4 regions of the Mesorhizobium sp. AR02 genome follow, and region 1 is predicted to be linked to each of the others. Evidence: predicted binding sites of a transcription regulator. Region 1 holds the regulator's gene; each other region holds the start of a gene.
The links. Region 1 encodes LexA, which represses DNA repair genes until DNA is damaged. Its sites were predicted from a motif close to TGTTCNNNNTGTGTTCNG; they were not measured.
Positions count from the first base shown of each region.

Region 1 (7,555 bases):
TGGTCGGCAGTTCGCCGTAGAGCAGGAGATAGCAGACTTCGAGGAAGTCGCCGTGTTCGGCCAACTGGTCGATCGGATAGCCGCGGTGGAGAAGAATGCCCGCGTCGCCGTCGATGAAGGTGATCTCGGACTCGCAGCTTGCGGTCGAGGTGAAGCCGGGGTCGTAGGTGAAGGCGCCGGTCGTGCTGTAGAGCGAGGCGATGTCGATGACATCAGGCCCGACAGAGCCGCTTCGCACCTTGAATTCATGGGTCTTGCCGGCGAATTCAAGCGTTGCGGTAGCCTCTTGGTTCGTGCCGCCCACATCCAGTTTTTTCGCAGCTTCGGTCATTGCAAACTCCTTCTTGTTTCCTCATGCCGGCAAAGGCAAATTCTGCAGAGCGACACGTCGAAATCACCGCAATGCGCGTATTCGCCACCGCATTTTAGGAGGTGCGTGCCAGATTGGGCCAGGGCCTAATGTTGCACTGCGAAACGCGCCTTTCAATGCCAATCTTCTTGGGCCAGTTTGCTCCTAATCGATTTGATCCGCTATGCGCGCCAGGCTTTCCTCGCGCCCAAGCACGGCAAGCACGTCGAACACGCCCGGCGATGTGCTTTTGCCGGTCAGCGCGGCCCGCAAAGGTTGGGCCACGGCGCCGAGCTTGTGGCCGCCAGCCAATGCAACCTCGCGGATCGCGGCTTCTGCCGCGGCAGCCGTCCAGTCGCTCGACAGCGCGTTCAAAGCTTCGTGAGCGCCACGCAGGATCTTGCGGGCATCGTCGTTGAGCAGGAGTGCAGCCTTGTCGTCGATCGGCAGCGGGCGGTTGGCAAACAGGAAGGCGGCGCCATCGACGAGCTCGACCAGCGTCTTGGCGCGCTCCTTCAGGCCGGGAAGGGCTGCCAGCAACTGCGCCTTGTTCCTGTCGTCGAGGCGCGCGGCCATTGCCGGGCCGCCCTCGAGATAGGGCAAGGTGGCGATGAGGATGTCGAACAGTTCGGCATCGCCCATGCGGCGCATATGCGCGCCGTTGATCGCTTCCAGCTTGGCGAAATCGAAACGGGCCGCGCCCTTGTTGACGTCGCCGATATCGAACCACGAGACCATGTCCTTGATCGACATGATCTCGTCATCGCCGTGGCTCCAGCCGAGACGCGCCAGATAGTTGAGCAGCGCCTCCGGCAGGTAGCCCATGGCGCGATAGGCCTCGACGCCGAGCGCGCCATGCCGCTTCGACAGCTTGGCACCGTCGGCGCCATGGATCAGCGGGATGTGCGACATCGACGGCACATCCCAACCCATGGCGTTGTAGATCACGGTCTGGCGGGCGGCGTTGGTCAGATGGTCGTCACCGCGGATGATATGCGTGACGCCCATGTCATGATCGTCGACGACGACGGCATGCATGTAGGTCGGGTTGCCGTCCGAACGCAGGATGATGAAGTCGTCGAGATCCTTGTTGGGGAAGCGCACCTCGCCCTGGACGCGGTCGTGCACGACCGTTTCGCCCTCGGTCGGCGCCTTGACGCGAATGGCGCCCTTGACGCCGGGCGGTGCCTCGGATGGATCGCGATCGCGCCACTGGCCGTTGTAGCGCGGCGGCAGGCCCTTGGCGCGTGCCGCCTCGCGCATCGCCTCGAGCTCGGCCGGCGTCTCGTAGCTGTAATAGGCCTTGCCCATGCGCACGAGTTCCTCTGCGACCTCGCGGTGGCGTGGCGCACGCTCGAACTGCGAGACGGCGTCGCCGTCCCAGCCAAGACCGAGCCAGGAGAGGCCGTCCAGGATGGCGGCCGTCGCGGCGTCGGTCGAACGCTCGCGATCAGTGTCCTCGATGCGCAGCAGCATCGTGCCGCCGGTGTGCTTTGCGTACAGCCAGTTGAACAGCGCCGTGCGCGCGCCGCCGATATGCAGATAGCCGGTGGGCGAGGGGGCAAAACGGGTGACGACCTTGTCGGACATGAAACTCTCGGAAACCATCTGAAGCGGGGTGCGGCTGCGCGGACTTTCGCGCGCCCGGCGTTCATGTAGCATAGGGCGTCAGGGGTGCAAGGGGCAGACCCGATGGCTGGACGAGGCCGGGGCTTGGATCAGGGCGAGGACGCTGGTGTTGGCGTCAGCGAACGGTCCCTGTTTGCGATTCCACCGCCAACCTCACTGCCGCCATCGCCTCTTGTGCCTGCGCCCGGTAGCCAGCCGCTGCAGGCGGATATCCCAGCGCCACTTCCGTCCCCTGTCTCGGGCCGGATTGTGCGCGTCCGACGGCAGCTCGGCCAGGTTTCCTTACCTCGCCTGCGCCGCGGTGTGGCGACGGCAGCGGAGCTCGAGCTTGACCGAGGCATCGCCTTCCTGCTGGTGCCGGTCTGCCTGGCTGCTGGAGCGATCGGCTATTATTCGCTGGCGGCGGAGCCCGACTTTGCAAGACCTGTCGCGGTCGTCGTGCTGATGGCGATCTGCACGCTTGTCTCGCGCTCCTGGCCGAAAACCCATCTGGGCTTCATGGCGGCATTGTTGTGCGCGCTTGGCCTGCTTGCCGCCAAGGTCGAGACATGGCGAGTGGGCACCCAGATGCTGGGCTCGGAAATCTCGACTGAAGTGACCGGCCGCGTCGTCTCGCTCGACCGGATGGAGACTGGCCGCATCCGGCTGACCATAGACGTGACGTCGACCGCCCGGCCGAAATTGCGCTATGCGCCGGAAAGGGTCCGGCTTTCGGCGCGAAATATCCCGGCGGACATGACTGCCGGCTCCCTGGTCACCGGCTATGCCAAACTGTTGCCGCCGACCGGCCCGGTGCGGCCGGACAGCTACGATTTCTCCTTCGACAGCTATTTCGCCGGCATTGGCGGCAGCGGCTTCTTTCTCGGCAATCCAAAGCTTGTCTCCGCCGAGGACGGTGAGATGCCTCTGTCAGCCCGCCTTTTCTCCGGGATAGAAAATGCCCGTGAAGCCATCGCCGACCATATCAGGGGCAGCATTGGAGGGGCCGAGGGCGAGATCGCCGCGGCGCTGATCGTTGGCGTCCGCGCGGGCATTCCCGACGAAATCAACGAGGCGATGCGGCGCACCGGCATCTATCACATCATCTCGATTTCCGGACTGCATATGGCGCTGGTTGCCGGCACCATCATGGGTCTGCTGCGCGGCGCCTTCGCGCTGTTTCCGGATTTTTCCGCGCGTCGGCCGGTGAAGAAATACGCGGCCGCCGCGGCCCTGTTCTCGATCGCCGCCTATCTCGTGATTTCGGGCGTCGTCGTCGCCGCCGAACGCAGCTTCATCATGCTTGCGGTGATGCTGACTGCCGTCCTGTTCGATCGCGCGGCGCTGACCATGCGCAATCTGGCGATCTCGGCGATTGCCGTCATCGTGGTGTCGCCACACGAAGTGGTCGGCCCGAGTTTCCAGATGTCGTTCGCGGCAACGGCTGCGCTGGTTGGCGCCTATGCCGGTTGGGCGGATCACCATTCGGGAAAGACAAGACCGCCACCGCCAAAGCGATCCCTGCCAAGCTTTCTCACGCGAAAATTCCTGCTGGCGACAGGCGGATTGGCCATGACCTCCATCATCGCCGGCTGCGCCACGGCGCTGTTTGCCATCTGGCATTTCCAGCGTGTGTCGCCGCTCAGCCTGTTCGCCAATCTGGCCGTCATGCCGATCGTCTCGCTGATTGTCATGCCTTTCGCTGTTCTCAGTTCGCTGGCGATGCCTTTCGGTGCCGATGGTCCCTTTCTTTACGTGATGGGCAAGGGCCTGACCGCAATGATCGCCATATCGGCCTGGATATCGGAACGCTCGCCGGTCGACGCGGTCGGGCTGATTTCGCAGCAATCCGTCCTGCTGGTGACCATCGCCCTGGTCATCGCGACGATGGCGACGACCTGGCTGCGGCTCGCAGCGCTGCCATTCGCGCTTGCCGGCCTGTTGACGGTGTCGGATACGCGCACGCCGGATGTCTTGATCTCGGAAGATGCACGGCTGGTCGCGTTGCCGATCGGCGGTGGCGAACTCGCGGTCAGCCGGGCTCGTCCGAACGAATTCACCGTCGACAATTGGAAACGCGCGCTGGTGTCCGAAACCATCGTCGTGCCGGAAATGTTCAGCAAGGCGGAGGGGCAATTCGGCATTGCCGATGCCGTCAACCTGCCGCCGGGAGCGCCATTCTATTGCACGGATGGCGTCTGTCTTGCCCGGCACCCGTCCGGCGCGATCATTGCGCATGTCGAAGACCGCAAGGACACCTGGAAAGCCTGCGGTTTCGCCGATTTGATCGTCGTCAATGACGCGACCGGCTATGACGCCTGCCACAATCCGCTGGTTCTCGTCGTCACCAAACGGCAACTGGCCCGTAAGGGCAGTGCCGCCGTCTTCTTTGACCGCCAATCGGCGACCGGTCCGCCAATCGTCAGCTTCGCGGTGGACAGCCCGTATCGGCCTTGGCACGAGCAGCGAAAATTTTCGCGTGAGGCGAGGGGGCTGCCGCCCTATCAAAAACCCGAAGCGCCGACCGCTCCTGCTCAGTAGCGCCGGATCAGCCCGACGAGCTTGCCTTGCACCTTGACCCTGTCCGGTCCGAAAATGCGCGTCTCGTAGGCAGGGTTGGCGGCTTCAAGCGCGATCGAGGCACCCTTGCGGCGGAACCGCTTCAATGTCGCTTCCTCCTCGTCGACCAGCGCCACGACGATCTCGCCCGGGCTCGCCGTGTCGGCGTTGCGGATAATGACGGTGTCGCCATCGAAGATGCCGGCCTCGATCATCGAGTCGCCCTTGACCTCGAGCGCATAGTGCTCACCACCCATGATCATGTCCGGCGGCACCGAGATCGAATGCGTCTGATGCTGGATGGCATCGATCGGCACACCGGCGGCGATGCGGCCCATCACCGGGATCGACACCGCGGAAACCGCGTCGTCGTCGTTGCCGGCCGCCGGCAAGCGCGACGACGCCGGCTTGATCTGGCGGCCAAGGCCGCCCTGACCGAGACTGCCCTGGATGACGCTCGGCGAGAATTTCTTTGCAGCATTGAGGCCGGGCGCGATCGAATCCGGCAGCCGCAGCACTTCCAGCGCCCGCGCCCGGTTGGGCAGCCGGCGAATGAAGCCGCGTTCCTCCAGCGCCGTGATCAGGCGATGGATGCCTGACTTGGAGGCGAGATCGAGCGCTTCCTTCATCTCGTCGAAGGACGGTGGAATGCCGCTTTCCTTCAGCCGTTCATGAATGAACATCAAGAGTTCATGTTGCTTGCGCGTCAGCATGGCGGCCCCCAAGGCTTGAACAAAGGGTCTGAACCAGAATCGAAAAACAAACCCAGAACAAACACTATCTGTTCCAGTTGTGTTCTGCAACCGTTTAAAGTTTAGTGAATTTGTTAAGACGCCTGAAATTTTTTGCCCCTGGCAGCGGGCGGCAGTCGACCACCTCCGCCTCCGCCGCGCGCATTGAAATTGTTTTGGTTAATGGCCTGTGGCCTACCCCAGGATGCGGTTTGGCATCAGGCCTTCGAAAGGCGTTCACGGGGTGGATTTGTATGGTTTATCGATCCATTTCCAGCGGAACGAAACGAAACCAAAATGCCAACAATCGCGGGCTTCGGGGCGGGTACGGGCCGCGGGGATCTGGACGCCACGCAAGCGTCATCCGGAAACCGCTTTCAGGCTGCCGGCGCGGGCGGCGTAGGTGCCACTGTCTTCGCTGTGAACATAGACGTGCAGCGTGTAGCCGATATGCGCGGTCATGAGTGCCTTTGCCCGCTCGACGTCGCGATCGAGTGCCGCTTCCATGATTGCGGTGTGATGCTCGATCGCGATCGCCTCGCGCAGAGCGTCCATGGCCTCGCCATAGCCGTGCTTGAGGCCGGCCGCCGCCCGCAATGTCGGCGCCAGGCCGAGAAAACGATGATGCCGCCGCAGCTGATCGGCGATGGTCGAGCGGAACCGTAACAGCCAGTTGGACGTCGCCGCGCTCAACAGCGCCGCGTGAAAGGCCTCGTGGCTCTCGTCCCACTTGTCGACGGCCGCATCCGAGGGGTCGTCGACCGCAGTCTTGCAGCGGGAGAGCCGGTAATGAGCGGTGACAACCGCGTCCTCCCATTCCCTACCGCCGTTCGCGATCGATTCCAGGAACAGCGGCATTTCGACAACCAGCCTTGCGCGCGCCAGGTCCTCGAGCTCGGCCCGCGACACGGGAGCGACGGCAAAGCCGCGATTGCTGATGGCGGTGACCAGGCGCTCGGCTTCAAGTCGGGACAAAGCCTCACGCAGTGGCGTCCAGCCGACGCCATATATGCCGCGCAGTGCGCTCAGCTTGAGCGGCGCTCCTGGCATGAGGCGGGTGGTCAGGATATCGCGCCGCAGCAGCTGATAGGCCGCCTCCGTCTTGGTGGAGTTATTCTGATCCTGCATCACTTTCCGTCCATCATCAGGCTTGCGAAAATTATATATCATGTGAAGGCATGGCAAGAATTATATATAATGTTTGACAGGCGCTGAGGGACTGACCATGATCGCCGCAGTTGCCGCCCGGGAGCGGCGCCGATCAAATCTGGGAGGAAATGATGTTGAAGTCGAAATCCGCTTGGCTGTCGGGCTTGGCCCTGGCAGGCGCGTTGATGGTCAGTGCAGGCAGTGCCGCGGCCGATCAGATACGCATCGGCATCGCCAATTTCGGCGAGCATCCACAGCTCAACGCCGCCATAGCCGGCTTCAAGAAGGCGTTGACGGACAATGGCTTCGTCGAGGGCAAGGACGTCGTCTACACGGAGAGCCATACCAATTTCGATGCATCGCTGGTGCCGCAGATGATCGCCAAGCTGCAGGCGGAGCAGCCCAAGCTGATCTACACCATCACCACGCCGGTCTCGCAGATCGCCAAGAAGGCGCTCGCCGGTTCCGGCATTCCGATCGTCTTTGCCGCGGTCACCGATCCGGTGGCGGCCAAGCTGGTGCCGTCGTGGGACGCCGGCGACGAAGGCATGACCGGCGCCAGCGATCTGCAGGATGTCGCCGCGGTGATGGCCTTCACCAAGAAGCTGCTGCCGAACGCCAAGCGCTTTGGCGTGCCTTACAATCCAGGCGAGGCCAACGACGTTGCCTTGGTCGAAAAGATCAAGGCGGCGGCGCCCGCAGCCGGCTTCGAGGTCGTGGAAGTCGGCATCGACAACGTCAATGACATCCAGCAGCGCATCGCTTCGCTCGCCGGCAAGGCAGACGTGATCTACGGCCCGGCCTCGAACCTGATCCAGCCGGCGATCGCCGCCGTCTCCGCGGCCGCTCGCCAGGCCGGTATCCCGATCGTCAACTCCGATGACAGCGCGGTCCGCAACGGCACCGTACCGGCAAGCTTCGCGGTCAATTACACGCAGGTCGGCATCAACGCCGGCAACATCGCCGCCGAGATCCTCAAGGGCAAGGATACCAAGACGATCGCACCGTCGCGCCCCGCCTATAAGGATCACATGGCAACGATTTCCCGCAAGGCGATGGCTGCGTTCGGCATCGAGATACCGGCATCGATGGCCGATTGCGGCTGCATCGTCGACTGACATCGGGCTGCAAGGGTGACGGCGTTGGCGCCGTCGCCCTT
Region 1 is NZ_CP080531.1:6,537,743-6,545,297, forward strand. Features, by position in the region: gene gltA (citrate synthase) at 1-331, opposite strand, end outside; gene gltX (glutamate--tRNA ligase) at 515-1,939, opposite strand; gene DBIPINDM_RS35860 (ComEC/Rec2 family competence protein) at 2,042-4,498, shown strand; gene lexA (transcriptional repressor LexA) at 4,492-5,229, opposite strand; gene DBIPINDM_RS35870 (GntR family transcriptional regulator) at 5,608-6,375, opposite strand; gene DBIPINDM_RS35875 (ABC transporter substrate-binding protein) at 6,528-7,514, shown strand.

Region 2 (7,555 bases), 3.2 Mb from region 1:
ATTGTTCGAGGAACAAAAAACCCGGCGCGAGGCCGGGTTTTTCGAGAACTTAAAAGTGAAAGAGATCAGGCAGCTTCTTCCTGCTCGGCTTCCTCATTGTCGGCCTTGGCGCCACGCTTAGGGCCCTTGTTGAGGTTGACCTCGATCAGCCGCACGGCTTCGGTTTCCGACATGCGGTTGACGGCCGCGATTTCGCGAGCCATGCGGTCGAGCGCCGCCTCGTAGAGCTGACGTTCGGAATAGGACTGCTCCGGCTGATTGTCGGCGCGATAGAGGTCGCGCACGACTTCCGAGATCGAGATCAGGTCGCCGGAATTGATCTTGGCATCATATTCCTGGGCGCGGCGCGACCACATGGTGCGCTTGACGCGGGCGCGGCCCTGCACAACCTTCAGCGCGCGCTCGACATAATCCTCTTCCGACAGCTTGCGCATGCCGATGGAGGTCGCCTTGGCGACCGGCACCTTCAGGCGCATCTTGTCCTTCTGGAAGTCGATGACGAACAGTTCCAGCTTGTGACCAGCCACTTCCTGCTCGTCGATCGACACGATCTGGCCAACGCCGTGCGCGGGATAGACGATGTACTCGCCAGTCTTGAAACCATGACGCGCACCAGTGGACTTCTTCTGCGGGGTGATCGTTGCCATTACGCCCTGAACTCCTTGTTGTGGTACCGGCGTCCTGCCGGCCCGAACTCGTGCGATCGGGGAAACCGATCGTTAGCCGCACAACAGATGAACCCACCGGAAAGGCCGGGACCGGCAAACCGCACGAGTTGCGACCGCCTGGCCCAGATCGCTCTGGTCCGGAGTGGGATTTTCACCTTTCAGTGATTTGGGGCGTCTGCGCCATAAATCGACGTTGTGTCACCGGCATGTTTCGCTGATGTAACACAAAAAGTCGGAAGAATCAAGGTTTTGCTGCATAAGCGAAGGCCACAGGTCACCTCCGCCTGTCAAGGCGGTTAATCGGCCATACCTCTTACGCCGCGTCATACCGATCGAAACGGTAGCGCTGTCAGTCGCCCTCGCCGGGTTCGGCGGAGAAATATTTCTCGAACTTGCCGGCCTCGCCGTCGAAGGTCTTGGCGTCTGCCGGCGGCTCCTTCTTGGCGGTGATGTTGGGCCATTTATCGGCATATTCGGTGTTGATCTGCAGCCATTTGTCGAGGCCCGGCTCGGTGTCGGGCTTGATCGCGTCGGCGGGACATTCGGGCTCGCAGACGCCGCAGTCGATGCACTCGTCGGGATGGATGACGAGCATGTTCTCGCCTTCGTAGAAACAGTCGACCGGACAGACCTCGATGCAGTCCATATATTTGCACTTGATGCAATTGTCGGTCACGACGTAGGTCATCGATCGGCTCCGGGACGTCCCAGCTTAATGGGCCAGTTTTCTTGGGCTTTTTCCGTGAGGTAACGCCTTTGTCCGTCGCTTGCAAGGGTTGCCATGCCCGACAGCTTCGGCGTTGGCGGAATGGAATTCCAGGCGGTAGGCGCGGCGAGGGCGGCTGATGTCCCGGGGAGCGTCTTGTTTGCCGGGTTCCGTTCTGTCCTGCGCCCGCCATTGCCCTGGGATCGCGGCCCGCGATCTGGCCGGCAAGCAAGCTTCAATCTTCGCCAAGCAGGCGGTCGGTCTGGCGGCGCTCTCTCTTGGTCGGGCGGCCGCTGCCGGCCTCGCGCAGTGCCGGAATAGCATCGGGAAGCGCCTCGCCCTTCGGTGTGGGCGGTGGCGACATGTCCTCATAGAGGGTGCGGGCTTCCTCTGCCGGGCCGCGCCGCACACCGGCGCCGAGCACCTTCCAGACGAAGATGCGCCTGTCGAGCGTGATGGTCAGGACGTCGCCCGGCTTGACCAGATCGGAGGCCTGCGCTGCTTTGTCGCGATTGATGCGCACCCGCCCGGCGACGACCAGCTTGGCCGCCAGCGAGCGCGATTTCATCCGCGCGCGAGAAGAACAGCCATTTGTCGATGCGCTGGCGGCCTTCAGCAACCATCGAACCACACCAAGTCTACTTCTTCAGCTGGTCGCGCAAGGCGGCGAGCTTGGCGAAGGGCGAATCCGGATCGAACCGCACCGGGCGTTCCTCGCGCGGCTTTGGCTGGAAGGCGGGCTTTGCGCCCCCCTTGCCGCGATCGGGGCCACCCTTGCCCTCGGGCCTGCCGCCCTTCCAGTCGGGCCGGCCTTCGCGGCGCTCGGGACGCTCGCCTTGCGGGCGGGCATCGCGGCGCTGTTCACCTTCGGCCTGCGGCTTGGGCTTGAATTTCGAGCGGTCGAAGCGCGGCTTGCCGGCGCCGTCGCGCCGTCCTTCATGGGCTGCGCGTTCTCCGGGTGCGGCCGCTGCCTGCGCTCCGGCGGCATCGGCCGGCGCATTGTTTCGGCCGCGCGCTTGTCCGTTGCGCTGGCGGTTGTTGCGGCCTTCGTGATGGCGGGGACGCTGTTCGAAACGGCCCTGACGCCACAACAGGATCGGCTTGGGCGCTTCGACTTCCACAGCGGGCTCGCCGGCAGCCGCTTCGGTCACGACGACAGGCTCGCCGGTCTCACCCTCCCCCTCGTGGGGAGGGTCGGCGCGCAGCGTCGGGGTGGGGGCCGCGCTGGCTTCGTCAGCACTGCCGGCTTCGTCAGCGCCACCTGCATCGTCTGCGCCATCACCCCCACCCGCGTCGCTTCGCGCCGCGACCTCCCCCATCGAGGGGGAGGTGAGGGCGCTGTCGCTTTCGGTGACAGTGACGTCAGCGAGGGCTTCCGCCACGAGCGGGACCTCTTCCACGGCTTCGGCCGGAGCTTCGGTTGGCTCTTCCGCAACAGGCTCTTCTGCCGGTTCCACGATGACCGCGGCCGGCGCTTCGACGGCGGCCTCGGCGGGAGCCGGTTCCGAACCCTCGACTGCTGCCTCCGCCGCCGCATCTGCTGCGGCAGCCTCCGCAGCCCTGGCCTGCTCGGCACGTGCAGCCTCTTCCGCTGCGAGTTTCGCGGCTGCGGCTTCGCGTGCGGCAGTGTCCTGCGCCTCGAGCCGTGCCTTGACCTCGGCCGCCGGCTTCGGCTCGGCGCGATAGCCCAGGCCCTTGAGGATCTCTTCCATGTCGTCGGCGGTGGCGCCGAGGATCGACATCATCGGCGGCGTGACCATGAAGGATTGGCCGTCATAGGCGCCGTCCGGACGCTGGCCGAGGCCGGGCTTCCAGTTGGTCGCCGGACGGATGAGATCCGCCAGCCGTTCCAATATGTCGATGCGCACGGCACGGCGGCCGAGATTGCGGTAGCCGGCAAGCTTGTAGAAGGCCTTGTCGAAGGCCGGATCGATGACCACAGATGTGCGGCCCGACGCCAGCGCGTGGACCACGTCGCCGAAACCAGGCTTGTCCTTGCCGTCGTTCGTCAGCGCCCACAGCAAGGTCACCAGTCCGGCGGGCGCCGGCTTGATCAGGGCCGGCACGAAGACATGGTAAGCGCCGAAGCGCACGCCAAGCCGGCGAAGGGCTGCACGACCTTCCTGGTCTAGTGACTTCATCTCCTCGGCGATGTCGCGGCGATTGATGAGGCCGAAATTCTCGACCAGCTGGAAGGCGATGCCACGGCCGATGCCGGAAATCTGCTCGGCGTTCTTCAGGTCGACCAGCGGCTTCAGCAGCGTTTCGATCTGGAAATTGACGAAACGTTCGGCGCGCGCGGCGACCTTGTCGCGCGCCGGGCCGGTCAGTTGTTCGTCGGCCAGCAGAACCAGACGCGGCTTCAGCGGGTCTTCGCCTGAAACCAGCGTGCCGATCGGAGCGCCGATCCAGCGCAGCGTGCCGTCCGAGCCAAGTGCGAGGTCCCCATTGGGACAGGCGCCAAAACGTTCGGCGCGCGCCTCGAATTCGGCGGCCAGCGCCTTTTGCGCGGCCGTGCGCACGGCCTTGGCGTCTTCGCCGCCGGCGGTCTGGTCGGCGGTGAAGCGGAACCCTTGCAACTCGCCGACATGGTGGCCTTCGACAAGGACGGTTCCGGTAGGACTAATTTCGGCTTCGGGCATGGTATTTTCTCTAAGGCGCCGCATGAGGACGGAAGTCCTGCGGTCTACGAAGCGTTTCGTCAACCGCTCATGCAGCGCATCCGACAATCTGTCTTCGATTTCGCGCGTCTTTTCCTGCCAGTGTGCCTGATCGGCCAGCCAGCCGGGCCGGTTCGACACAAATGTCCAGGTGCGGATCTGGGCAATGCGGTGCGACAGCGTGTCGATGTCGCCTTCGGTGGTGTCGGCGCGGCGCACCTGCTCGGCCATGTAATTCTCGTCGACATGGCCATGCCGGGCAAGGTCCATATAGATCGAGGCGATGAGGTCGGCATGCTGGGCGGGTGCGATCTTGCGGTAGTCGGGCAGCGCGCAGGCTTCCCACAGCAGCGCCACGCGCTTGGCGTCGGTGGCGAGCGCGCGGATATCCTCGTCGCGGGAGAGATATTCGAGCGCCTGGGCGTCGACTGCCGGCAGCGCCCGCGTCAGGCCCTCGACAGGCGCGTTGGTCTCGATCGAGCGTTTCAGCGCATCGAGGCTGGCGAAGTCGAAATGCGCGGTGCGCCACTGCAGCACCTTCACCGGATCGAAGTCATGGCCCTCGATCTTCTTGATCAACTCCTCGTCAAGCGGATCGACCTGGCCGGTGACGCCAAAGGTGCCGTCGCGCAGATGCCGGCCGGCGCGGCCGGCGATCTGGCCAAGCTCGGCCGCGGTCAAATTGCGATACTGGTAGCCATCGAATTTGCGGTTCTGGGCAAAGGCGACATGGTCGAGATCGAGGTTGAGGCCCATGCCGATGGCATCGGTGGCAATAAGATAGTCGACGTCGCCCGACTGGAACAAGGCCACCTGGGCGTTGCGGGTGCGCGGCGAGAGCGCCCCGAGCACAACCGCGGCACCGCCCTGCTGGCGGCGGATCAGTTCGGCGATGGCATAGACCTCGTCGGCGGAGAAGGCGACGATCGCGGTGCGGCGTGGCAGGCGGGTCAGCTTCTTCGAACCGGCATAGGCCAGATGCGACAGCCTCGGCCGTGTCACCACCGAGACGCCCTTCAGCAGGCGCTGCAAGATGCCGTGCATGGTGGCCGCGCCAAGCAGCAGCGTTTCCTGGCGGCCGCGCAGATGCAGGATGCGGTCGGTGAAGATGTGGCCGCGCTCGAGGTCGCCGGCGAGCTGCACCTCGTCGATGGCGACGAAGGCGGCGTCGGTCTCACGCGGCATGGCCTCGACGGTGCAGACAGAATATTTCGCGCCCGGCGGCTGGATCTTCTCCTCGCCGGTGATCAGCGCGACCTTGTGGGCGCCGACCTTTTCGCAGACGCGCGTGTAGACTTCCCGGGCCAGCAGCCTGAGCGGCAGGCCAATGACGCCGGTTTCGTGCGCCACCATGCGCTCGATGGCGAGATGGGTCTTGCCGGTGTTGGTCGGGCCAAGCACGGCGGTCACGTCGCGGCCCGACAGGATCAGCGGCTCGGTGTGTTTCGGCTGGATGTTCATCGACCTGGAAATAAGGCTTTCTGGCCTCTGGTTGTCGGGAGCGTGCCTCAACTGGCGCGTATGACAGGCGACACATAGGGATTTCGGGCGCGAAGCGAAAGCGGAATGTTCCGCCGGCGGCTCGAAGGCCTCTCTGTCAAGCCCTTAAGTGGTTGCTGATTAAGAGTTGGAACGAGTCTGGAACGAATCGGCGACGAATCAGTGACTCCGACAGATTCAGCTTTTGTTCACGGCTAGATGTGGATTTCGTGACCATGAGTCTCACCACATACTGAATCCCTGAACTGGCCCGTTTTATGCTAGGCGAGCTCAGCCATTAAGCTTTGCCGGGAAACCACGAATGCGGCTCGATGCATATCGCTCAAGATTATGAAATTGTTAATCTTTCTGAACTGGGCGTTAAGGAATTGCGGGCGATTCCGGCCCATTAACGTTAACTTCCGCTCAAAGCCGGAACGAATCGGCGACAAAGCAGCGCCGGCGGCATTTTCCCGTTTTGTTCCTCCAATATCTTGTGTTGTGAACAGCTTATCCACCGAGAATTCACAGGCTTGCCCACAGGGTTCGCACAGGCGGCGCTGCCGCCATTAACTTTTGCGTGCCGGATTGGGGCATTGCGCCGCAGCGGGGGCGTTTGGCTCCAGGGCATCAATTGAAAACGGACCGGTTTCCCGGTCCGTTCGTGACAGGATATGAGCCGCCGTTGGATGTCTCAGGCGAAGTACTGGCCACCATTGGCCGTGATGGTCGAGCCGGTGATGAAGCCGGCATCCTCCGAAGCGAGGAAGACGACGCAGCGCGCGATCTCTTCCGGTTCGCCGAGGCGGCCGACCGGGATTTGCGGCAGGATGCGCTCGTTGAGCACCTTCTCATCGATCGCCTTGACCATTTCGGTGGCGATGTAGCCGGGGCAGATGACGTTGACGGTGATACCCGCCCGAGCGCCCTCTTGAGCCAGCGCCTTCGAGAAGCCGATGTCGCCGGCCTTGGCGGCAGAATAATTGACCTGCCCGGCCTGACCCTTCTGGCCGTTGATCGAGGAGATGGTGACGACGCGGCCGAACTTGCGCTCGCGCATGCCGTTCCAAAGCGGATGCGTCATGTTGAAAACACCGGACAGGTTGGTGTCGATGACCTCTTTCCACTGCTCGCGCGTGATCTTGTGGAACATGGCGTCGCGGGTGATGCCGGCATTGTTGACCAACACCGAAACCGGGCCGAGATCGGCCTCGACCTGTTTGATGCCGGCGGCGCAAGCGTCATAGTCGGCGACCGACCATTTGTAGACCGGAATGCCGGTTTCGGCCTTGAACTTCGCCGCCGCCTCGTCGTTGCCGGCATAGTTAGCGGCAACCGAATAGCCGGCGTTCTTCAAAGCGATCGAGATCGCCGCGCCGATGCCACGCGATCCACCCGAGACGATTGCAACCTTGGTCATGCATTTCCCCTTTTTGAAGTCGCCCTGTTGTCGGGCTTGGCAGGCACTGGATAGGAAACGGGCGGCTTGCGCCGCCCATCTTTATGTTTTGTCAGAGTGCTTCCACGCACAGGGCGACGCCCATGCCGCCGCCGATGCACAGGGTGGCGAGGCCCTTCTTGGCGCCGCGGCGGCGCATCTCGTAGACCAGCGTGTTGAAGACGCGGGCGCCCGAGGCGCCGATCGGGTGGCCGATGGCGATGGCGCCGCCATTGACGTTGACGATCGAGGGATCCCAGCCCATGCCCTTGTTGACGGCGCAGGCCTGCGCGGCGAAGGCCTCGTTGGCCTCGACGAGGTCGAGATCGCCGACCGACCAGCCGGCCTTTTCCAAAGCCTTGCGCGAGGCGGGAATGGGCCCGGTGCCCATGATCGCCGGATCGACGCCGGCGGTTGCCCAGGACGCGATGCGCACGAGCGGGGTAATGCCGCGCTTTACGGCTTCCGCTTCGCTCATCAGCAGCGCGCCGGCCGCACCGTCATTGATGCCGGATGCGTTGGCGGCGGTGACCGTGCCGTCCTTGTCGAAGGCCGGCTTCAGCTTGGTCATGGCATCGATCGTGGCGCCGTGGCGAATGTACTC
Region 2 is NZ_CP080531.1:3,320,090-3,327,644, forward strand. Features, by position in the region: gene DBIPINDM_RS20185 (CarD family transcriptional regulator) at 66-647, opposite strand; gene fdxA (ferredoxin FdxA) at 1,018-1,356, opposite strand; partial or broken gene DBIPINDM_RS20195 (RNA-binding S4 domain-containing protein) at 1,610-1,997, opposite strand; gene DBIPINDM_RS20200 (helicase-related protein) at 2,013-5,495, opposite strand; gene DBIPINDM_RS20205 (hypothetical protein) at 5,795-6,031, opposite strand; gene phbB (acetoacetyl-CoA reductase) at 6,208-6,933, opposite strand; gene DBIPINDM_RS20215 (acetyl-CoA C-acetyltransferase) at 7,025-7,555, opposite strand, start outside.
Region 2: a site for LexA is predicted at 5,663-5,680, ahead of DBIPINDM_RS20200 (helicase-related protein). Genes of this name have one in related genera too.

Region 3 (7,555 bases), 3.4 Mb from region 1:
GGTGGATTTCGGAGGAGCAAGCATGAAGATCGATGGCGGGTGCCATTGCGGCGCCATCACCTATGAAGCGGAGGTCGATCCGGAAAAGACCTCGATCTGCCACTGCACGGACTGTCAGCAACTGACCGGCACGGCCTTTCGCGTCACCGTTCCCGCGCCTGAGGATCACTACCGGATCACCAGGGGCATGCCAAAGATCTATATCAAGACCGGATCGAGCGGCGCCAAGCGCGCCCAGGCCTTTTGCGGCGACTGCGGTTCGCATCTTTACGCGACGTCGGTTGGCGACGGCCCGAAAGTCTATGGGATCAGGGCGGGGACCGCGCGGCAACGCGAGGATTTGGTCCCGACACAACAGAAGTGGCACCGATCGGCTCTGCACTGGCTTCCGGAATTCGAGGGCATAAGCATCGTGGAGGAGCAGTAGCCCCCTCTCTTGGGTCGAAAGCCGCCCAGGACACACAATTATGTGCTAGCCTCGCTCGCATCAAACGGGCGGGTGATCGCGATGTTGGAAACGGACAAATTGTTTGCCGGTTCGATCCCGGAAAATTACGACCGCTATATGGTGCCGTTGATTTTCGAGCCGTTCGCCACGGACCTTGCACGCAGAGCCGCGTCCTTCTCGCCCAGCGCCGTCCTGGAAGTCGCCGCGGGCACCGGGGTCGTCACCCGCGCCTTGGCGCCAAAACTATCCCCTGACGCAAGCTATGTCGTGACCGACCTCAACCAGCCGATGCTCGACTACGCCGCTTCGTGTCAAGCGCCCGACAGTCGCATCCAATGGCGCCAGGCTGATGCCATGGCGCTGCCCTTTGAAGATGCGGCCTTCGATCTCGTTTGCTGCCAGTTCGGCGCGATGTTCTTTCCCAGCCGCCCCTCCGCCTACCGCGAAGCAAAGCGGGTGCTGAAGCCCGGCGGACATTTTCTGTTCAATGTTTGGGATCGCATCGAAGAGAATGTGTTTGCCGATGATGTGACCAATGCCCTGGCCAGGATTTTTCCGAACGATCCGCCACGCTTTCTCGCCCGCACGCCGCACGGCTACCACGATACGGCATTGATCCGCAGAGACCTTGAGGAGGCAGGTTTCTCGGGTGTGGCGATCGAGACGAGAGCCAAACAAAGCCGTGCGCCCTCGCCGCGCATTCCGGCCGTTGCCTATTGCCAGGGAACCGTTCTTCGCACCGAAATCGAGGGCCGGGATCCGGGCAAACTCGACGCTGCAACGGACTATGCCGCAGCCGCGATTGCGGCCAGACATGGCAGCGGTGCGGTTGCCGCTAAAATTCAGGCGCACGTCATCGTGGCCGTGGCCTAGGTGGAATTGCCCGCTAGTCGTCGCCTTCGACGACCCGCAGCCTGAGCTGGCCGGTCTTTGAATCGGCAACACGCGGGCCGGGCTCGAGTTTCGCGGCCGGTGCCCGTGACGGTGTCTCCGGGGCGGCATCGCCTTCTGGCTGCACGCCGAACTCCAGCGCCTCGATCTTCTGGCCGCGCTTGGTCACCTTCGATGTCGAGACGAGGATATCGTCGATGTCCTTGGCCGACTGGCCGAAATGGACCTGCAGCTTGCGCACCCGTTCGTCGACGCGCTCGACATCCTCCATCAGCCGGATCACCTCGCCCTGGATCAGATGCGCCTGTTCGCGCATGCGGGCATCCTTGAGGATCGCCTGGATGACCTGGATCGACAGCATCAATAGCGACGGCGAGACGATGACGACGCGGGCGCGGTGCGCCTTGTGGACGATCGCCTCGAAATTCTCGTGGATTTCGGCGAAGACCGATTCCGACGGCACGAACATGAAGGCGGTGTCCTGCGTCTCGCCCTGGATCAGGTATTTTTCCGAGATATCGCGGACATGGATCTCGATGTCACGGCGGAACGCCTGCGAGGCGACCTTCTGCAGGTCGGCGCCATCGGCGGCGCGGATGGCATTCCAGGCTTCCAGCGGAAATTTGGCGTCGATGGCAAGCGACGGCGCGCAGTTCGGCATCTTGACCAGGCAGTCCGGCCGGCTGCCATTCGACAGTGTCGCCTGGAATTCATAGGCGCCATGCGGCAGGCCGTCGGCGACGATCGCCTCCATACGCGATTGACCGAAGGCGCCGCGCGTCTGTTTGTTGGAGAGGATCGCCTGCAGCTGCACGACCTGGCCGGCGAGCGACTGGATGTTGCCTTGCGCGACATCGATGATCGCCAGCCGCTCCTGCAGTTTGGCCAGGCTCTCATGCGTGGATTTGGTCTGCTCGGTCATGGTCTGGCCGAGGCGGCCGGTCATGGCGTCGAGCCGCTGGCCGATCGACTGCGTCAGTTCCGCCTGGCGCGCTCCGAACACTTCGGCGATGGCGCCCATGCGGCCCTGCATTTCGGCCTGGCTTTGCAATATGCCGGCCATCCGTGCCTCGGCGTCGCGGGCATGGTCGGCGGCTTCCGCGGCAGCGACCTCGCGCGCCTTGGCCGACCGCCATAGCGCGATGACCAGCATCACGAACAGGCCGAGAAACAGCACGGCGCCCAAGGCCAGCGCGTGGCCAAGCGTGATTGTCGAGGCGCCAAGCCTTGCGACGGGCTCGGAAAGGATGGTGCTCAGATCATTCATGTGGACAGCATAGCCGATTCGGCAGCCTGGCACAGATCAAAACGTGAACGGGGCTCAGGCGCACCGGTTGACGCTTTTCGCTGGACGTCTTAGGTGGAACGCCATGCCGATCAAGCCGCTCATCATTCTTCCCGATCCCATCCTGCGCCAGCTTTCCAAGCCGGTGGAGCGCGTCGACACGCCTTTGCGCAAACTCGCCGACGACATGCTGGCGACCATGTATGACGCGCCCGGCATCGGCCTGGCGGCGATCCAGATCGGCGAGCCGCTGCGCATGCTGGTGATCGACCTGGCCAAGGAAGACGAAACGCCGGCGCCGCATGTCTTCATCAACCCGGAGATCCTGGAGAGCGCCGAGGCGCGCTCCGTCTACGAGGAAGGCTGCCTGTCGATCCCCGACTATTACGCCGAGGTCGAACGCCCGGCTTCCGTTCGCGTGAAATATCTCGATCGCGACGGCAAGCTGCAGGAGATGGAGGCCGAGGGCCTGATGGCGACCTGCCTGCAGCATGAGATCGACCATCTCAACGGCGTGCTGTTCATCGACCACATCTCGAAGCTGAAGCGCGACATGGTGGTGAAGAAGTTCAAGAAGCTCGCCAAGGACAAGGCTCCGGGCAAGCTGGTGGGATAGGCTAGAGTCCTTTCCAAGCTGATGTCGGCGGGACAGTGCCAATGGAGACGCCGATGGCCGACATGCTGATCAAGGACATTCCCGAGCCTTTGAAACGCGAAATCGAACACGCGGCACGCAAGGACGGCGAGAGCCTGTCAGGCAAGGCGATCGATCTTCTGCGCAAAGGCATGGCTGCAGAACGAGAAGGCCGGTCAGGGCCGGGACTCTCGGCATGGGATGCGATTCGCTCGGCTTTTGCGGCTGAGAACGCAATTGGCGATGAATACGCGGAGATCATGGATAGAATCGAAGCGGAAAGGAAAAGCGACCACGGTCGTCCGCGACTTTGACGGGCTTGACCTGAAGCGCGTAAACCCGTTTGAAGCGGGTGCCTAAGCCGGCTCACGGCGCGAGCAGTAGACAGGATATCGTAAGAAAAATGCCCCTTCGCGTCATCTTCATGGGCACGCCGGAGTTTTCGGTGTCGACGCTGCGCGCCATTGCCGAAGCCGGACATGAGGTATCAGCCGTCTACACACAGCCGCCGCGTGCCGCCGGCCGGCGCGGGCTGGAACTGACGCCATCTCCGGTGCAGCGCGAGGCCGAGCGGCTGGGCATCGAGGTGCGCACGCCGACATCCCTCAAGAGCGAAGCCGAGCAGGCCACGTTCCATGCGCTGCAGGCCGATGTCGCCGTGGTCGTCGCCTATGGTTTGCTGCTGCCGAAGGCGATACTCGACGCACCCCGGCTTGGCTGCATCAACGGCCATGCATCGCTTCTGCCGCGCTGGCGCGGTGCCGCCCCCATCCAGCGCGCCATCATGGCGGGTGACCTGGAAAGCGGCATGATGGTAATGCGCATGGAAGAGGGTTTGGACACCGGACCGGTGGGATTGCTTGAAAAATGCCCGATCGGCCCCGATATGACAGCCGGCGATCTGCATGATCGGTTGATGAGCGTTGGTGCGACCCTGATGGTGGAAGCGCTGGCGCGGCTGGAAGAAAACGCCCTGAGATTTACCGCGCAAGCGGCGGAAGGGGTGACTTACGCCAGAAAAATCGATAAATCCGAGACGCGCGTGGACTGGACGCGGCCTGCGGCCGAGGTCCACAACCACCTTCGTGGCCTGTCGCCCTTTCCCGGCGCCTGGTCCGAAATTGACATTGGCGGCCGCATGGAACGGCTGAAACTGCTTCGCTCGACGCTGTCCGAAGGCCTGTCGCTTTCGGACGATTTGGGCGAGTCGGGAGGAATTCTCGATGACCGGCTGACGGTCGCCTGCGGGGCAGGCGCGGTCAGTCTGGTCGAAGTTCAACGTGCGGGCGGAAAGCCCGCCGCCGCGTCGGAATTCCTGCGCGGAGCCAAGATCGTAAAAGGAATGAAGTTCTCATGAGCATGATGTCGATACGCGCGGCAACGCCGCGGGATCGCGAGGCCATTCGCCTCGTCGAGGAACACGCTTTCGGCCAGCAGGCGGAGGCCGGGCTGGTCGATGCGCTGGTCACTGGCGGCGACGCCGTCGTCGAACTGGTGGCGGAAGAAGACGGGCAAGTGGTCGGCCACATCCTGTTTTCGCGGCTGTTCGTCCAGAATGGCGGCAAGAGCTTTGCGGCCCTGGCACTGGCGCCGCTGGCGGTGGAGCCTTCGTTTCATGGCAGCGGAATTGGCGGGGCGCTGATCCGCGAGGCGCATATCCGGCTCAGGGATGCCGGCGAGACGCTGGCCGTGGTGCTGGGCGACCCGGCCTATTATGGCCGTTTCGGCTACAGCCATGCGCGTGCCGAGAAGTTCGAAAGCGAGTACCAGGGCGAGGCGCTGCAGGCGCTGACCTGGGGCGACGCTCCGGAGGCCGGCAAGCTGGTCTACGCTTCCGCCTTCACTGCTCTCGCCGCCTAGGCGAGAGCGTATAGCCGCCCGGCATGCCGCGTTTTCGCCTCGACATCGAATATGACGGCAGCCTGTTTGCCGGCTGGCAGCACCAGGCCGATCAGCCTTCGGTGCAGCAGGCGATCGAGCAGGCAATCGAAAAATTCAGCGGCGAGGCGGTGCGGCTGCGTGCCGCCGGCCGTACCGATGCCGGCGTGCATGCGACCGCCCAGGTGGCGCATGTCGATCTCGCCAAGGCATGGCCTGAAGACAAGGTGCGCGATGCCATCAACGCCCATCTGCAGGCGGCCGGCGCGCATGTCGCCATCCTGAAGGCGGCGATCGCCCCCGACGATTTCGACGCGCGCTTCTCGGCCACAGGCCGCCACTATCTCTACCGCATCCTCAACCGGCGCGCGCCCGCGGCGCTGGAAAAGGGCAAGGTGTGGTGGGTGCCGAAGCGGCTCGACGCCAGCGCCATGCATGAGGCCGCGAAAATCCTGCTTGGCCGGCATGACTTCACCACCTTCCGTTCGACCCAGTGCCAGGCCAACAGCCCGGTCCGGACGCTGGAGCGGCTCGATGTGAGCCGACACGGTGACCTGATCGAAGTGAGGGCTTCGGCGCGCTCCTTCCTGCACAACCAGGTCCGCTCCATGGTCGGCTCGCTCAAACGCGTCGGCGATGGCGGCTGGACCGAGGCCGACCTCGAGGCAGCGCTCGAGGCGCGCGACCGCGCCGCCTGCGGCCAGGTGGCGCCGCCCGACGGGCTTTTTCTCGTTGGTGTCGACTATCCCTAGAAGATCACGCGCCATCGTCCAGAAAGCAGGATCGGCTTTCGGAAAGGGGGGCGCTAGGCTCCATACTCGGGCATGGTGATGCCGAGCAGCAGCTGAAGCGCGTATTGCACGGTTTGCGAGGCAATGAGCATGCCGAAGAAAACCGCGGTTGCGATCGCCGCGCCCTTGCCGATGGCGGCATTGGTCACCCGCCACAGCAGAACTTCCGACAGCAAAAACAGGATCAGTATCATCGCCGTGACAATCTGATCGGTGACGGGCACAAACAGGCTGAGCAGCGATGCAGGCAGCATGATCCACGCCGTGATTGCCGTCGCCCAATTGTATGCGACGACATAGTGGACAAAGCGGCCGCCGATCCCGACGCGGGGCGCGATGAACGCAAGCCCCACGATCGGCAGCACCCAGCTGCCGAGATCGGTCCCGCAGAGGCGAATAAGCATGCTGAACCGGCCGGCAAAAGCGTTGGGATCGCCGAACTGGTTGGCGATCCCAACCCAGCTGACGATCAGCGCCGGCGCGGCAACGACAATGGCAAAAAAGGAATTCCAGAAACCGTCGGCCGACAGGTCGAGCAGGCGCAGGCCGTCGACCTTGCCGAGCATCAGCCGCCCGGCACCGATCAGCGAAGCTTGGGTCTCATCCGCCGAAAGCATGCTGCTCAGCCCTGCCCGAACCAGTCTTCGATGAAGCGCTGGTAGATCCGCGTCAGTGTTTCGAGATCGGTAAGCGCGACGCGCTCGTCGACCATGTGCATGGTCTTGCCGACCAGGCCGAACTCGACCACCGGGCAGTAATCCTTGATGAAGCGCGCATCCGATGTGCCGCCCGAGGTCGACAGCGTTGGTTCCTTGCCGACCGCCGCCTTGATCGAGCCGGCAAGTGTCTCGACCAGTCTGTCGTCGCGGGTCAGGAAGACATGGCTCGGCCGGTCGCGCCAGACAAGGTCGTAATCGACCGGCATCTTCTTGCCCGGCCGGTACTTCTTGCGCTTGGCAGCCTGGTCGAGGCGGTTGTGGATTTCGGCCTGCACGGTCTCGGCCGTCCACGTATCGTTGAAGCGGATGTTGAAGGTCGCGGTCGCCCGGGCCGGAATGACATTGGTGGCCGGGTTGCCGACATCGATGGAGGTGACCTCCAGATTGGTCGGCTGGAAATCCCTGGTTCCCTTGTCGAAGACGGGATGCAGCAGGGCGTCGACCAGGCTGATCAGCCCGCGCACCGGATTGTCGGCAAGCTGCGGATAGGCGGCATGGCCCTGGCGGCCATTGACTGATATCGAACCGGACAGCGAGCCGCGCCGGCCGATCTTGATCATGTCGCCGAGCGCATCGGGATTGGTCGGCTCGCCGACGATCGAGGCATCCCATTTTTCGCCCCTGAACGCCGCCCATTCGAGCAGCTTGACCGTGCCGTTGATGGCAGGGCCTTCCTCATCGCCGGTGATCAGCAGCGAGACCGAGCCCTTGGGGCCGCCATGCGTCTCGACATGGCGCGCCACGGCGGCGATGAAGCAGGCAATGCCGCCCTTCATGTCGACCGCGCCACGGCCATACATCTCGCCATTGGCGATCTCGGCGGCGAAAGGCGGATGCGTCCAAGCGGCTTCGTCGCCGACCGGCACGACATCGGTATGGCCGGCGAACATCAGATGCGGGCCGTTGCCG
Region 3 is NZ_CP080531.1:2,459,039-2,466,593, forward strand. Features, by position in the region: gene DBIPINDM_RS15885 (GFA family protein) at 23-427, shown strand; gene DBIPINDM_RS15890 (class I SAM-dependent methyltransferase) at 509-1,321, shown strand; gene DBIPINDM_RS15895 (DNA recombination protein RmuC) at 1,335-2,606, opposite strand; gene def (peptide deformylase) at 2,710-3,240, shown strand; gene DBIPINDM_RS15905 (plasmid stabilization protein) at 3,294-3,572, shown strand; gene fmt (methionyl-tRNA formyltransferase) at 3,662-4,615, shown strand; gene DBIPINDM_RS15915 (GNAT family N-acetyltransferase) at 4,612-5,118, shown strand; gene truA (tRNA pseudouridine(38-40) synthase TruA) at 5,142-5,888, shown strand; gene DBIPINDM_RS15925 (transporter) at 5,942-6,544, opposite strand; gene dapE (succinyl-diaminopimelate desuccinylase) at 6,550-7,555, opposite strand, start outside.
Region 3: a site for LexA is predicted at 2,639-2,656, ahead of DBIPINDM_RS15895 (DNA recombination protein RmuC). Genes of this name have one in related genera too.

Region 4 (7,555 bases), 3.7 Mb from region 1:
TTACTTTCAATCTTGGTCATGGTGGCGTTCCTTCGCGGGAATCGGTGACGTGAACAATCACCAGCCTGCCATGACCGCCCCTCTCTCAGCGAATTTGCAGAACTCTCAGCACACTACCTGGCAACCGCCGCGAACGGACATAGGAAGGGGCACTAGGCGCAAGCATCGCCTCGCCTTGCACCCAAGGGTCGACCCCCACTCCGTCGAGCTTCGCTCGACACCTCTCCCCCGATCGACGGGGGAGAGGAAGGGCCCCCTTCCGCAACTGCTGCGGAGGACGCCGAGCTTCTACCTCCCCCTTGTGGGGAGGTCGGACCGAAGGTCCGGGTGGGGGTCCGGCGCCGCACCCCCACCCCGCTGCTTCGCAGCGACCCTCCCCACAAGGGGGAGGGTGGGCCGCACAGCCCTGCGCGCTTGCCTCACCCGCTCACACGCGGCATAGATCGGTTATGACCGAACCCTACCGCCCGCGCCGCTCCGTGCTCTATGTCCCGGCCTCCAACGACAAGGCGCTGGCCAAGATCGCGCAGCTGTCCTGCGACGCCGTCATCATCGACCTCGAGGACGCCGTCGCGCCGGCCGACAAGATTGCCGCCCGCGAAAAGCTGCCCGCAATCTTCGCCAGCCGCCCGGCTGCCAACCAGTTTGGCCACCGCTGCGAGATGGTGGTGCGCGTCAATGCGCTGGCCAGCGAATGGGGCGCCGACGACCTCTTGGCCGCGGCAAAATTCGAGCCCGACGGCATCCTGTTGTCCAAGGTCGCCACACCGCGCGATATCCTCGAAGTCGGCGACGTGCTCGACGACAATTTTGCTCCCGACAGCGTGAAACTCTGGGCGATGATCGAGACGCCCAAGGCGCTGCTCAACATCGGCGCCATTGCCGAACTGGGCCGCGATCCGGCCTCGCGCCTCAATTGTTTCGTTGCCGGAACGAACGATCTGGCCAAGGACACCGGCGTGCTGGCGACGCCTGACCGGCGCTACCTCGTGCCATGGCTGATGCAGATGGTGCTGGCCGCGCGTGCCGGCGGCCTCGACATGCTCGACGGCGTTGCCAATGATTTTCGCGACCTCGACGCCTTTGCCCATGAGTGCGCGGGAGGCGCCGCCATGGGCTTCGACGGCAAGACCCTCATCCATCCGGCCCAGATCGACGCCGCGAACCGCGCCTTCGCGCCGTCTCCGGCAGCGCTGACTGAGGCGCGGCTGATAAAGGACGCCTTTTCACGTGCCGACAATGCCGACAAGGGCGTGATCGCGCTGAACGGCAAGATGATCGAACGGCTGCACCTGGCGCAGGCCGAAAAACTGCTGGCGAAAGCCGCCGCCATCGGCGCATGATCCCGGCTAAATTTATTCACGACAGGACTTGAGAAAATGAAACTCTACCGCTTTCTGACCGCCCCGGACGACGCCAGCTTCTGCCACAAGGTGACAGCGGCGCTGAACAAGGGCTGGCACCTGTTCGGCTCGCCGACCTACGCCTATGACAAGAAAGCCAAGACCATGCGCTGCGGCCAGGCCGTGGTGAAGGATGTCGACGGTCAGGAATACGGGCCGGATACCAAGCTCAGCGACTGGTAGAGTTGGCAGGCGCGACGCAGGCTGTGTCGAGATTCAGGTCAGGCCGAGTCGAAAATGGTGGTGCCCGAGAACCGGAGCGGAGCGTACTTTTGGGTACGTGAGCACCGGAAGCGCAGGGGACCGCCATTTGCAGACCGGCATCACCTGAATATCGGCACAGCCTACTCGGCAGCTTCTTCGATCCGCTCCATATCCTCGTCCGACAGGCCGAAATGGTGGCCGATCTCGTGGATCAGCACATGGGTGACGATGTCGCCCAGCGTCTCCTCGTTCTCGGCCCAGTAGTCGAGCATGGCGCGGCGGTAGAGTGTGATGCGGTTCGGACCTTCGCCGGTCTGCGGGTTCCAGCGTTCGGCAATGCCGCGGCCCTCGAACAGGCCGAGCAGGTCGAAGGGCGTCTCCAGCGACAGGTCGTCCATGATCTCGTCGGTCGGAAATTCCGCGATCTGGATGACGATCTCGCCGGTCAGCTTGCGAAAATCCTCCGGCAGATGGGCGTAGGCCTCCAGCGCCAGGAACTCCAACTCCTCCATCGAGGGCGCAAGTTCGCCATGCCAGGTGCGGGTTTTGTAGATGCGGGCCATGCTTTGTCCTTTGATCCCGGCATATAGGCTTTCGCACCGGTCGAGGCAAATGAAGCGGGAATTCCGGTTTCAGGTTCTTTGCCGCTGCCGGGGAATCGCGTAGGGGTCGGTTCCGGCCATCTCTCAGGAGTTCTCATGCCGGACCTTTCCACCATCGGACTTTTCGCCATTGCCTGCCTCGCTTTGACCGCGACGCCGGGGCCGGACATGCTGCTGATCGCCTCCCGCAGCGCCAGCCAGGGTCGCGCCTCGGGCCTGGCGACCTATGCCGGCATCGCCGCCGGCACCTATTGCCACGCGCTGGCCGCCGCTTTCGGCCTGTCGCAACTGTTCCTGGCGGCGCCCATCGCCTACGACATCGTGCGCTATGCCGGCGCCGCCTACCTCGCCTGGCTCGCCTGGAAAGCATTTCGTTCCGACGGAACGGCATTTGCCCCGGTCGCCGGCCTGCCGCGCTATTCGCGAAGCCGGATTTTCCGGCAAGGCCTGCTGACCAATCTGCTCAACCCGAAGATGGCGCTGTTCGTGCTGGCGCTGTTCCCGCAATTCGTGCGCCCCGAGACCGGTTCCGTCGCCGGCCAGATCCTGCTGCTGGCGACCGTGCTCAACCTGATCGGGCTGCTGGTCAACGGCCTGGTCATCCTGACCGCCAGCCGGATCGGAGCGGCGTTGTCGCGGCAGACACGGTTCCAGCAGGCACCGCAGATCCTGCTCGGAACCGTATTCGCCGGGCTGGCCGCACGGCTGGCTCTTGGTGGCCAGCGGTAGTCTCCCGGCGGGAGCATTGACGAGCCGGTGATTGATGAAGAAACACCTCGTCGCTTCGTCATTCTGGGGCGGAGCAAGGAGCGTAGCGACGCACGCAGACCCCAGAATCCATGCCGGGACTTCCAAGCGCCGCTGCGGTGCAGAATTCTGCTCCGCTGCACTCTTCGGTCAAGGTAACAGAATGGATCCCAGGGTCTCCGCGACGCCGTCGCGCGGCTGCTTAGCCCGACAACGTCATGGGTGGCGTGTGGCCAGCGTAGATGTTGGGCTTGCGCCCGTCGCGCAAGGAAATAAATCTCGCAATTGTACCTCGTGTACCTAATGAGATATGATCATGTGAAATGATTTCCCGAGTCGCATAGGGGGTCGGCCTACCTTAATAGTGCCTGACTCACGTAAGCGGTGATTCACATTGCTAGTTTGTTATTTAGACGATAGCGGCGAATCCGCCGAACCTGTTATAACGCTCGCAGGGCTTCTAAGCACTGCCGAGAGCTGGCAGCAATTCGAGATGGATGCTCGGGTGCTGTTTGATAGCGTAGGTTTGGAGTACCTTCATACTGTTGACCTGCATCATAGGCGATGTGCATTCAAAGGGTGGAACAGCACGGAGACTGCTGCTTTCGCCAACGCACTATTTAGACTGGTAGAGGCACATGGCGGCTTTGGAGTTGAGTTCTCCGTTTTAAAAGCACGCTATGAAGAGCGAAAAAAGGCTCTAGGGCTCAAGCTTGGCGTTTCAGCAATGGGTATGTGCTTTCGTGGCGTTGTTGACCGCATTGTCAAAGATGAAGGGTTTTTGGAAGCGGAGCAGATGCCGGGAGTTGATCTTTCCTTCGTCGTGGAAAGTGGCCACGCGAACAACAACGACATTTTAGCGCGGTTCGACGCCATAAAGGAAATGGATCCGAAGCGATTCGGATCACTGGTGTTTGAGGATAAGAAAAAAACGATCGCGTTACAGGTGGCTGATTTCGTGGCGTTCTACTCTCGCCGCATACGCAACGCAACGCAGGCGAGCCCCCGAACTGCTGAGTATGAGAATTTCATTCGAACACTGGGCGGCATAAAGCATCGCCCATTCCTGGCTACAGATTTCGGCGTCTAGACAACACCTTCGAGACGGCGTGCTCAAATGACTCTCCGCTTTCGTCTGCCTCGATATGTCGAGCGGCTTTCTTGAGCCGCTCGGATTGCTCCTTCGACTAAGCTTTGGCGCCTTTTGCCGCTTGGCTTTCGGGCGGTATTTTGACGGTCGCCTGACGCCATAGGGCGCCTCACCTTGCACTAGTCGTTTCATAGGTCAGTCGCCTAGCAACGGCCCATCAAGATGCACCGACCCGCGTGTCAGCCTTCCAAGGCTACGCGAGCAGGAATAAATTCCTTGTGACTCTGCTTGACTCTTCGGGTCGCCTCTGGAATCTATAAGAACATAACAGGAACAATTGTGAGTGGACACTGACCGTCATGGCGATATCAGCCGTGGCGCGGGAGACTGTTTTTGCCCTGCGCCGCCAGATCGCGAAGATCGAGGGAACGCTGCCCGAGCGCCTGCAGGCGCCGGCTGGCGCGCCGCTTGATGCCGACGCCGATGCCGATCTCACGATCGTCCGGCGCGGTCTTGCCGCGGCCTTGCCGGATGCTTTCCTGCCGATCGGCATCGAACGGCTCGATGCCGCCCTGAGCGGCGGCCTGCCGAAAGCGGCGCTCAGCGAAATCCATGGCCTGGAAACCCGCGATGCCGGAGCCGTCGCCGGCTTCGCTTTGTCGCTCACCAGCCTGATCCTCAAGCAGGCGCAAGGGTTGCCGGTTTTGTGGATCGGCACCTCGGAAATCTTCCGCGAGGCGGGCTTTCCCTATGCCAGGGGGCTGCAGGCCGCCTTCGGCATTGAACCAAAACAATTGCTGTTTTCCGAGGCGCCAAAACTGGTCGATGCGTTGTGGGTCGCCGAGGAAGCGGCGCGGATGACGGCACTCGCCGCCGTCATCCTGGAAATCCGCGGCAACCCGCAACGGCTGGACCTGACCGCGACGCGCCGGCTGCATGCAAGGGCGCAAAGTGCCGGCCGCCCCGTATTCCTGCTGCGGCAGGCGGCCGAACCCGAACCGACGGCGGCGCCGGTCCGCCTCATCGTCTCGTCGGCGCCGGCCGTGCCGCGCGCCACGGTCGCCGGGCCGCTCGCCGGTTCGATCGGCCGCCCCGCCTTCACCATCAGCATCGGCAAGAGCCGCACGGCCCTGCCTGGACAATTCACACTGGAGTGGAACCCCGATGAACGCGTATTCGACGAAAGAAGGGGCGAGGAAAGACGGACAGACCGGGCAAAGAATCCTGTCCCTGTGGTTTCCCTATCTGGCGGCCGAAAGGATCCTGCGGCAGCGTCTGGGGCGGTCCTGGCGTTCCCGGCCGTCGGATCACCCGGCGCCATCTCACCCACCACTGGTGATCAGCCACCGCCAGGGCAACGCCCAGCGCATCTCAGCCCTCGACGAGCGGGCTGAGGCGCTGCACCTGAAACGCGACATGGGCATCGCCGATGCGCGCGCCATGCATCCCTCGATCGACATTGTCGAGGCCGATACCGAGGCCGACCGCCGCCTGCTCGAAGGCCTGGCCGACTGGTGCGACCGCTACACCCCGCTGGTAGCGCTGGACGGAGTGGACGGCCTGTTTCTCGACGTCACCGGCTGCACCCATCTGTTCGGCGGCGAACGCGCCATGCTGGACGACATCCTGTCGCGCTTTTTCCATCAGGGTTTCGATGTCCGCGCCGGCCTTGCCCCGACACCAGGGGCGGCCTGGGCAGCGGCCCGGTTTTGCGGCGACCGCATCGTCGCTGGCGGCGAGGAGGAAGCGCTGCTCGCCCCCTTGCCTCTGGCCGCACTGCGCATCGAACCGGCAACCCGCGCCAGCCTGGAAAGTGTGGGCCTGCGCACGGCGGGCGCCGTCATGGCGGCGCCACGCGCGCCGCTCGCCCGCCGCTTCGGCGCCACCTTGCTGCTGCGTCTCGACCAGGCGCTTGGCCGCCTCGACGAGGCGGTCTCGCCGCGCCTTCCCGTGGCGCCGCTTTCGGTCGAGCGCCATCTTGCCGAACCCGTCACCCTGACCGAGGACATCGAACGGCTGGTGGGCCTGCTGGCGGCGACCTTGAAGACCGATCTCGAGCGCCGTGGCGAGGGCGCCCGGACGCTGGCGCTGCTGCTCTTCCGTGTCGACGGCGCCGTCAGCCGCATTGCGCTCGGCACCTCGCGGCCGATGCGCGACCCCAGGCTGATCCAGAAACTATTCCATGAAAGGCTGGCAGCGCTCGAGCAGGACATCGATGCCGGCTACGGCTTCGATCTGGTGCGGCTCTCGGTGCTGGCCGCCGCCGCCTTCGACATGGCGCAGACCGATCTGACCGGCGACGTGACCGACGATGGCGCCGACATCGCGCTGTTCGCCGACCGCATCCGCGCCCGGCTCGGCGAGGGCGCCGTCCTGCAGCCGGTTCTCGTCGAAAGCCATCTGCCGGAACGCGCCGTCGCCATCATCCCGTTCAGCGAAGCCCCGCGCCGGACCACACCGCCGAAGAAGTCGGACAGGCTGCAGGCGCCCACAACCATCTTCCCGCCGGAACGGCCGATCCGGCTGTTCCGCGCGCCCGAGCCCATCGAGGTGCCGGCGACCGAAATGCCGGAGGGTCCGCCGCTGCATTTCCGCTGGCGGCGCGCGCTCTACCGCGTCACCCGTGCCGAGGGTCCCGAACGCATCGCCGCCGAGTGGTGGCGTGAGGCGTCAAGTGATCCGGTCACATCGACCCGCGACTATTTCCGCATCGAGGATGTCGACGGCCGCCGCTACTGGCTCTACCGGCAAGGCCTTTATGGCAACCCGCAGGTGCCGCCGCGCTGGTTCATGCACGGGGTCTTCGCATGAACGCGCTGACCGTCATTCCCTATGCCGAGTTCGGCATCCAGTCGAATTTCTCCTTCCTGCGCGGCGCCTCCAAGCCGGAAGAACTGGTGGTTGCGGCCAAGCTGCTGGGTTTCTCCGCGATCGGCCTTGCCGACCGCAACACGGTGGCCGGCGTGGTGCGCGCCTGGCAGCAGGCCAAGGTCGAAAAGCTCTCCTATCACCCCGGCTGCCGGCTGGTTTTTGGCGACGGCACGCCGGATATTCTCGCCTATCCCAGGAACCGCGCCGGCTGGGGGCATCTGTGCCGCATGCTCACCCAAGCCAATCTGCGCGACGAAAACGAAAAGGGCGCCACCCTGCTTGAGCGCAGCGATCTGCTCGAATGGGGGGATTTGATGTCGCTGGCGGTCCTGCCCGATCTGGCGGCGGACGCGGAAGAGAGTCTCGCTTTGCTCCGGCAGCTCAAGGAGCGCTTCGGCAAGGCCCTGCGGCTCGGCGTCTCGCCCTGTTATGCGGGCAATGACCGCTTCCGGATCGAGCAGGCAGCGGCGTTTGCCCAGAGCACCGGCATCCCGCTGATGGCAACCAACGATGTGCTCTACCACACGGCCGAACGTCGCCCGCTGCAGGACGTGCTGACCGCGATCCGCCTCAACACACCCGTCGCCGAGGTCGGGCTGGAGCTCACCGCCAATGCCGAACGCCATCTGAAGCCGCCG
Region 4 is NZ_CP080531.1:2,882,071-2,889,625, reverse strand. Features, by position in the region: partial or broken gene DBIPINDM_RS17945 (IS256 family transposase) at 1-20, opposite strand, end outside; gene DBIPINDM_RS17940 (HpcH/HpaI aldolase/citrate lyase family protein) at 450-1,343, shown strand; gene DBIPINDM_RS17935 (DUF1737 domain-containing protein) at 1,380-1,586, shown strand; gene DBIPINDM_RS17930 (metallopeptidase family protein) at 1,748-2,170, opposite strand; gene DBIPINDM_RS17925 (LysE family translocator) at 2,306-2,938, shown strand; gene DBIPINDM_RS17920 (DUF3800 domain-containing protein) at 3,351-4,046, shown strand; gene DBIPINDM_RS17915 (ImuA family protein) at 4,406-5,440, shown strand; gene DBIPINDM_RS17910 (DNA polymerase Y family protein) at 5,382-6,857, shown strand; gene DBIPINDM_RS17905 (error-prone DNA polymerase) at 6,854-7,555, shown strand, end outside.
Region 4: a site for LexA is predicted at 4,365-4,382, ahead of DBIPINDM_RS17915 (ImuA family protein). Genes of this name have one in related genera too.